One region of the Arthrobacter gengyunqii genome, then DNA from elsewhere that is predicted to be linked to it. Evidence: predicted binding sites of a transcription regulator. Region 1 holds the regulator's gene; the other holds the start of a gene.

Region 1 (3,525 bases):
CAGTGGTTGCCCAGGCGGTCCCGCAGCCGGGCGAAGACGCCGGTGCCGCTGCCTGCCAGGCGGCCTTCGGCGTATTCCTCGCCGCGCAGCTGCGCCAGTTTGCGCAGCAGTTCTTCCTGCTCTGCATCCAGCTTCTGCGGGGTCTCCACGTGCAGGTGAACCAGCAGGTCTCCCCTGCCGTAGCCGCGCAGATGCGTCACGCCCAGGCCCTTGAGGGTGGTGATCTCACCGGACTGGGTGCCGGCCTTGACCGCAATTTCGCGGTCGCCGTCGAACGTCTCGAAATTGATCGTGGAGCCCAGCGCCGCGGCCGTCATGGGCACCGTCAGCGTGGCGTGGAGGTCATCGCCCTCACGGACGAACGTGGGATCGGCATTAACCCGGATTTCCACGTACAGGTCACCCTGCGGTCCGCCGGCCGTGCCGGCTTCGCCCTGTCCGCCCAGCTGGATGCGGGTTCCGGTGGCTACACCGGCGGGGATCTTGATGTTCAGGGTGCGGCGGCTGCGGACGCGGCCTTCGCCGGCGCATTCGTGGCAGGGGTCCGGAATGACAGTGCCGTAGCCCTGGCAGGATCCGCACGGAGCGGTGGTCATGACCTGGCCGAGAATCGAGCGCACCGCACGCTGCACCTGGCCGGAGCCGTGGCAGATGTCGCAGGTCCGCGGCGAGGTTCCGGGCTGGCAGCAGCTTCCGTCGCAGGTGGGGCAGGTGACCGCAGTGTCGACGTCGATCTTCTTGTTGGTGCCGAAGACGGCGTCCTTCAAGTCGATGCGCACATTGATCAGGGCGTCCTGGCCGCGGCGCGTCCGTGATGCCGGACCCCGCCCGCCGCCTCCGCCGCCACCGAAGAAGGTGTCGAAGATGTCCTGGAAGCCGAAGTTCTGGCCGCCGAACCCGGCGCCGCCGCCGAAGCCGTTGTCATTGCCGTTCTCATTGCCGGTGGTGTCATAAATGCGGCGCTTCTGCGGATCCGCCAGGACCTCGTAGGCATGGGTGACGGCCTTGAATTCTTCCTGTGCTCCGGGAGCGGAGTTAACGTCCGGATGAAGCTTGCGGGCAAGCTTCCGGTACGCCTTCTTGATTTCTTCGCCCGTGGCGTCGCGTCCGACACCCAAGACCTGGTAGTGATCGCTCACTCGTGCACATCGCTTCCTGTAATTCGCAGTATCCGCGTTGTCCGCGGCACCCTCCGTCCGAGGGCGTCCGCCGGCCGCGACCGCCCGCTGGCGGCTGGAGCCGGTGTACTGCTGGTGTATTCATCTAACGGTTGTCTAGTTGTTCAGTATCCGGGACAGATAACGGGCCACGGCACGCACTGTGGCCATGGTGTTGGGGTAATCCATGCGGGTTGGTCCAAGGACGCCCACCTTTGCCGAAGAATCGGGCCCGTAGCCGGTGGCCACGACTGATGCCTCTGAAAGGGATCCGTGCGGGTTTTCCCGCCCGATCCGCACCGAGACGCCCCTGGCATCCTGCTCCATCTCCGACAACAACCGAAGCATGACCACTTGTTCCTCGAGTGCTTCCAGGATGGGACCGATCGTCAGGGGAAAGTCTACTGTGGAGCGGGCCAGGTTGGCGGTGCCGGCCATGACCATGCGGTCTTCACGGTTGATTCCGGCCAGCTGCTCCAGGCTGTGGGCCAGCGCGCCGGCATTCCGCCGCTTCCGGGCCGGCACCAGAGCCAGGCAGTCGGCCAGCTGTCCGGTGATGCGGGTCAGCGGCGTACCGCTGAGCGTGGACAGGAAATGCTGCCGCAGCTCCAGCAGCTCCGGTTCGCTCACCTGGTCGGGAACGGTGATGACCCGCTGCTCCACCCGGCCGGTGGTGGAAATCAGCACCACCAGCACCTGGGAGGGTGCGAGCAGAACAAATTCGATGTGGCGGACCTTGGCGTTGCCCAGGTGCGGATACTGCACCACCGCCACCTGGTTGGTCAGCTGGGAAAGCAGGCGGACCGTCCGCTCCATGACGTCGTCGAGATCCTCGGCCCCCTCGAGCAGGGTCTGAATGGCCCGGCGTTCGGCGGCGGACAGCGGCTTGACGTCCGATATCCGGTCCACGAACAGGCGGTAGCCCTTGTCAGTGGGAATGCGGCCGGCAGAAGTGTGCGGCGCAACAATCAGGCCCTCTTCTTCCAGGGCTGCCATGTCGTTGCGGATGGTGGCGCTGGAGACTCCCAGCTGGTGGCGCTCTACCAGTGCCTTGGAGCCAACGGGCTCACGCGAATGCACGTAATCCTCAACAATGGCCCGGAGCACCTCGAGTCTGCGTGGTTCACTCATGGTTTTCCCTCCCTTGCTGACGTCCTGCGCGGCGGTGATGTCCTGACTGCGGTGCCGGACAGGCATGTGGATTGGCGCCGGGCTGGTTAGCACTCACCATACCCAAGTGCTAAGTCTAATACGGATCAACGGCGTTGCTAGCATTGAGGAGCCCGTGCCCGCCCACCGGTGAACCGCGCGTGCACCAGCCAAGCAACCAGAGTGAGGACTACACCCGTGTCGAACTTTTCGTGGGGACCGCAGGACATCAGCGCCCCGGCCCGGCGGGTGCTGCCGAAGGTCGGCGCCGAAGCAGGCCTGGTGCTTGAAGACGTGCAGAGCGGCTGGGTTGGCGCCGTGGTGCGGGTGGAGAAGTCCGGCGGGCTGCATTTGATGGTGCTGGAGGACCGGCGCGGCAAGACGAAGTCCTTCGAGCTCGGGTTTGGCTTCCTGCTGGACGGGGAGCCCGTGGAGGTGGTTCCGGCGGTCAAGGCAGCTGCCCCAGTGTCCCGGCGGACGGCGTCGGGCTCGGTCCGGGTGGACAACGTCCGGGCACGCACCGCCAGGGCAAGCCGCATCTGGGTTGAAGGAAAGCACGACGCCGAACTGGTGGAGAAGGTGTGGGGGGATGACCTGCGTGTGGAGGGCATCGTCGTCGAGCCGCTGCACGGTGTGGACGACCTGTACTCCGCGGTGCGGGAATTCAGCCCGGGACCCGGCCGCCGGCTGGGAATCCTGGTGGACCATCTGGTGGCCGGGTCCAAGGAGTCCCGAATAGCGGCCGAAGCCATGGCCGTCCCCGGAGCCCGGGGGAACGTGCTGATTGTGGGCCACCCGTACGTGGATGTGTGGCAGGCCATCAAGCCGCAGACCATCGGGCTGACTGCCTGGCCCGTGGTGCCCCGCCACGAAGACTGGAAGACCGGCATCCTGAAGGGCCTCGGGTGGCCGCACCGGGACCACACCGACGTTGCCATGGGTTGGAAGAAACTGCTGGGCAGCGTCAATTCCTACGCTGATTTGGAGCCGTCGCTGCTGGGGCGGGTGGAGGAAGTGATCGACTTCCTGACCGTCCCTTAGGGGCTGCACCGCCGTGCCGTTGCGGGCTGCGGGCGCTCAACCCAGTACCCTAGATGAGATATGCAGCAGTCGGACGGTCCCAATCCGCACCGGCTCACCGGGTACCGGAAGTCACAAGCAAGTGACCTTAAGGCAAGACCACGGCGTCCAGAGGCAAAAGGAAACAGCAGTGTCGAAC
Region 2 (3,525 bases), 820 kb from region 1:
CGGCCATGGCGAAGACGGTGGCGGTAGACATTTTGAGGAACAGCGAGGCACCCGGCAGGAACACCGTTACCACCAGGATGCCCAGGGAAGCGGATTCCACTGTGCCCACCGTGGACGGCTCAACGAACTTGTTGCGGGCCATCAGCTGCATGATGAGACCGGCGACGCTCAGCGCCATCCCGGCAAGAATGATGCTCAGGGTCCGGGGAACCCGGCTGATCCAAAAGATGTCCCACGCGTGTTCATCACCGGACAGCAGGCCGGGAAGCGAAACGTCGCTCACGCCGACAAACATGCTGACAACGGCAAGCACCAGGACGCTTGTTCCTCCCAGCAGCAGCTTGGCTCCGGGGCCGAGGAACCGGCGGCGGCCGGAAACCCCGGAAACACCGGCAGCCCCGGCGGGTGCCGGAGCTGTGGGGGAGAGAACTGCAGTCATGTTTGCTTTCCATCTTCCGCGCACGGCCGGCCTCCCGAGAATTTTCTGGAGGCCGGCCCGCGGATTTAGCAGGTAGTGGGGACGGGTTAGGAGATGCCGTCCTGGACAGCGCTGACCATGGCGTCAACGTTGTTCAGGCCGTAGCCCACGAGGTACCAGCTGGAGGAATCGAGCATGGTGATGCGGTCGTTCTTGGCCGCCTTGGTACCCATCACGAGTTCGTTGTCCAGGACAGCGGAGGCAACTTCACCGGCGTTGCCGACGGCGACGTCGCGGTCGATCACGAACAGGTTGTCCGGGTTGATCTCGGCAATGTATTCGAAGGACACGGATTCGCCGTGCTGTGCTTCGGACTTGATGTCAGCAGCAGTGGCGACACCGAGGACATCGTGGATCAGGCCAAAGCGCGATCCTTCGCCGTAAGCGGTCATTTCGCCGCCGCTGGTCATGATGATCAGGCCGTTGCCGGCATCGGCAGCGGCTGCTTTGGTTTCATCGACCTTGGTGTCCAGCGCGGCGAGCTTGTCCTCAACCTCGGCTTCCTTGCCGAAGATCTCACCGATGATCTCGGTGTTGGAGACGAACGAATTCCACGGATCCTGGGCATCGGTGCTGAGGTTGATTGTGGGGGCGATCTTGGAGAACTCTTCATAGGAATCCGCCGTGCGTCCGGACATGATGATGAGGTCGGGAGCTCCGGCGCTGATGGCCTCGAAGTCGGGTTCCTTCATGCTGCCGATCTTGGCGTAGTCATCCGAGCCGTACTTGGAGAGGCTTTCGGGGAAGTTCGCGGCGGGAACGCCGTCAACCTCGATATCCAGGGCATCCAAGGTGTCCAGTGCGCCGAGATCAAACGTATAAACAGTCTCCGGGTTCACCGGAACTTCGGTGGTGCCCTGCGTGTGCTCAACGGTAACCGTAGTGGGTTCGGAGGCATCAGCGGTCGCGTCCGCACTGGCCGAGGTGTCCGACCCGCAGGCACTCAGGGCCAGGAGGGAAGCGAGGGCGGTCCCGGCGACAAGGCGGGACTTGAGGGTTTTTTTCACGGCAGGGGGCTCCAGTTATTCGGGTCCAGCGTCCGGCCCGGCGGGGGAGGCCCGCCAATAGGACAAAGAAGTTTGCGTATTTAGGACATATAAATGTTTGCTAATTTTGCGCGCCCTTGAAAACTACCTTGTTAGGTGAGGCTAAGCAACTTTTACGAACCGGATTCTGCGGGCCAGGTTGCCGGGCGTAACGAAGCGCCAAACAAAAATTGGCACTCACCTTGACCGAGTGCCAGCCCTTGCATAAAGTCGGAGCTAGCACTCTCCATGTGAGGGTGCTAATTCCTGAGGGAAGCGCCATCCGGCACCGCGACGACGGCCAGCGCCCACCGACGGTCCCTATCCGTTAGTAACTACGCAAAGGAGAGCCCGAGTGTCGGTCTCTATTAAGCCCCTTGAGGATCGTATTGTTGTCCGCCCCCTCGAAGCCGAGCAGACCACTGCTTCCGGCCTCGTCATCCCGGACACCGCCAAGGAAAAGCCCCAGGAGGGCGAAGTTGTTGCAGTAGGCCCCGGCCGCGTTGACGACAACGGCAACCGCGTTCCCGTGGACGTAGCCGAAGGTGACGTTGTCATCTACTCCAAGTACGGCGGAACCGAAGTCAAGCACGGCGGCTCCGAATACCTGGTGCTGTCCGCCCGCGACGTACTGGCCATCGTCGTTAAGTAGTTGAAACAGGAAAACCCCGGCCAATCTGGCCGGGGTTTTCTGATGCAGGTGCAGATGTAGCTGTCGGAAAGGACACACACATGGCAAAGCAATTGGAGTTCAACGACTCCGCCCGCCGCTCGCTGGAGGCCGGCGTCGACAAGCTGGCCAACACCGTCAAGGTGACCCTCGGCCCGCGCGGCCGCAACGTAGTGCTCGCCAAGACATGGGGCGCTCCCACCATCACGAACGACGGCGTGACCATCGCCCGTGAAGTCGAGCTGGATGATCCGTATGAGAACCTCGGCGCCCAGCTGGCCAAAGAAGTAGCCACCAAGACCAACGATGTTGCCGGCGACGGCACCACCACGGCCACCGTCCTGGCCCAGGCCCTGGTCAAGGAAGGCCTGCGCAACGTTGCTGCAGGTGCCGCTCCGGGCCAGCTGAAGCGCGGCATGGAGACGGCTGTGGAAGCGGTGGCTGCACGGCTGCTGGAAAACGCCAAGGAAGTTGAAGGCAACCAGGTTGCCCATGTAGCTGCGATCTCCGCTCAGAGCATGGAGATCGGCGAGCTGCTGGCCAAGGCTTTTGACACCGTCGGCAAGGACGGCGTCATCACCATCGAGGAATCCTCCTCGACGCAGACCGAACTGGTCATCACCGAGGGCATGCAGTTCGACAAGGGTTACCTGTCCCCGTACTTCGTGACCGATCCGGAACGCCAGGAAGCCGTCCTCGAAGACGCGCTGATCCTGATCAACTCCGGCAAGATCTCCTCGGTTGCAGAGTTCCTGCCGCTGCTCGAAAAGGCGCTGGGAACCTCCAAGCCGCTGTTCATCATCGCCGAAGACATCGAAGGCGAAGCCCTGTCGACCCTGGTGGTCAACAAGATCCGCGGCACCCTGAACGTGGTTGCCGTGAAGGCTCCGGGCTTCGGCGACCGCCGCAAGGCCATGATGCAGGACATTGCCACCCTCACGGGTGCGCAGGTTGTCTCTCCGGACCTGGGCCTGAAGCTGGACCAGGTTGGCCTTGAGGTGCTGGGCTCCGCCCGCCGCATCACGGTCACCAAGGACAGCACCACCATTGTTGACGGCACCGGCTCGGAAGCCGATGTGGCGGACCGTGTGGCCCAGATCCGTGCCGAAATCGAACGCACGGACTCCGACTGGGACCGTGAGAAGCTGCAGGAACGCCTCGCGAAGCTCTCCGGCGGAATCGGCGTCATCAAGGTCGGTGCAGCCACCGAGGTGGAGCTGAAGGAAAAGAAGCACCGCATCGAAGACGCTGTGTCCTCGACGCGTGCCGCTCTGGAAGAGGGCATTGTGGCCGGCGGCGGTTCCGCGCTGGTTCACGCTGCGAAGGCCCTGGACACGGATCCGGAGGTGCTG

The links. The regulator HrcA, encoded in region 1, represses chaperone genes, less so after heat shock. The targets are predictions, from matches to a motif close to TTNGCACTCGNNNNNNNCGAGTGCNAA.
Region 2: the regulator HrcA is predicted to act here: its motif matches at 1,695-1,721, upstream of groES (co-chaperone GroES).

The regions. Positions count from the first base shown of each region.
Region 1 is NZ_CP095461.1:2,126,153-2,129,677, forward strand. Features, by position in the region: gene dnaJ (molecular chaperone DnaJ) at 1-1,139, opposite strand, end outside; gene hrcA (heat-inducible transcriptional repressor HrcA) at 1,275-2,288, opposite strand; gene MUG94_RS09680 (DUF3097 domain-containing protein) at 2,505-3,347, shown strand.
Region 2 is NZ_CP095461.1:2,945,156-2,948,680, reverse strand. Features, by position in the region: gene MUG94_RS13470 (ABC transporter permease) at 1-439, opposite strand, end outside; gene MUG94_RS13465 (siderophore ABC transporter substrate-binding protein) at 526-1,485, opposite strand; gene groES (co-chaperone GroES) at 1,859-2,155, shown strand; gene groL (chaperonin GroEL) at 2,236-3,525, shown strand, end outside.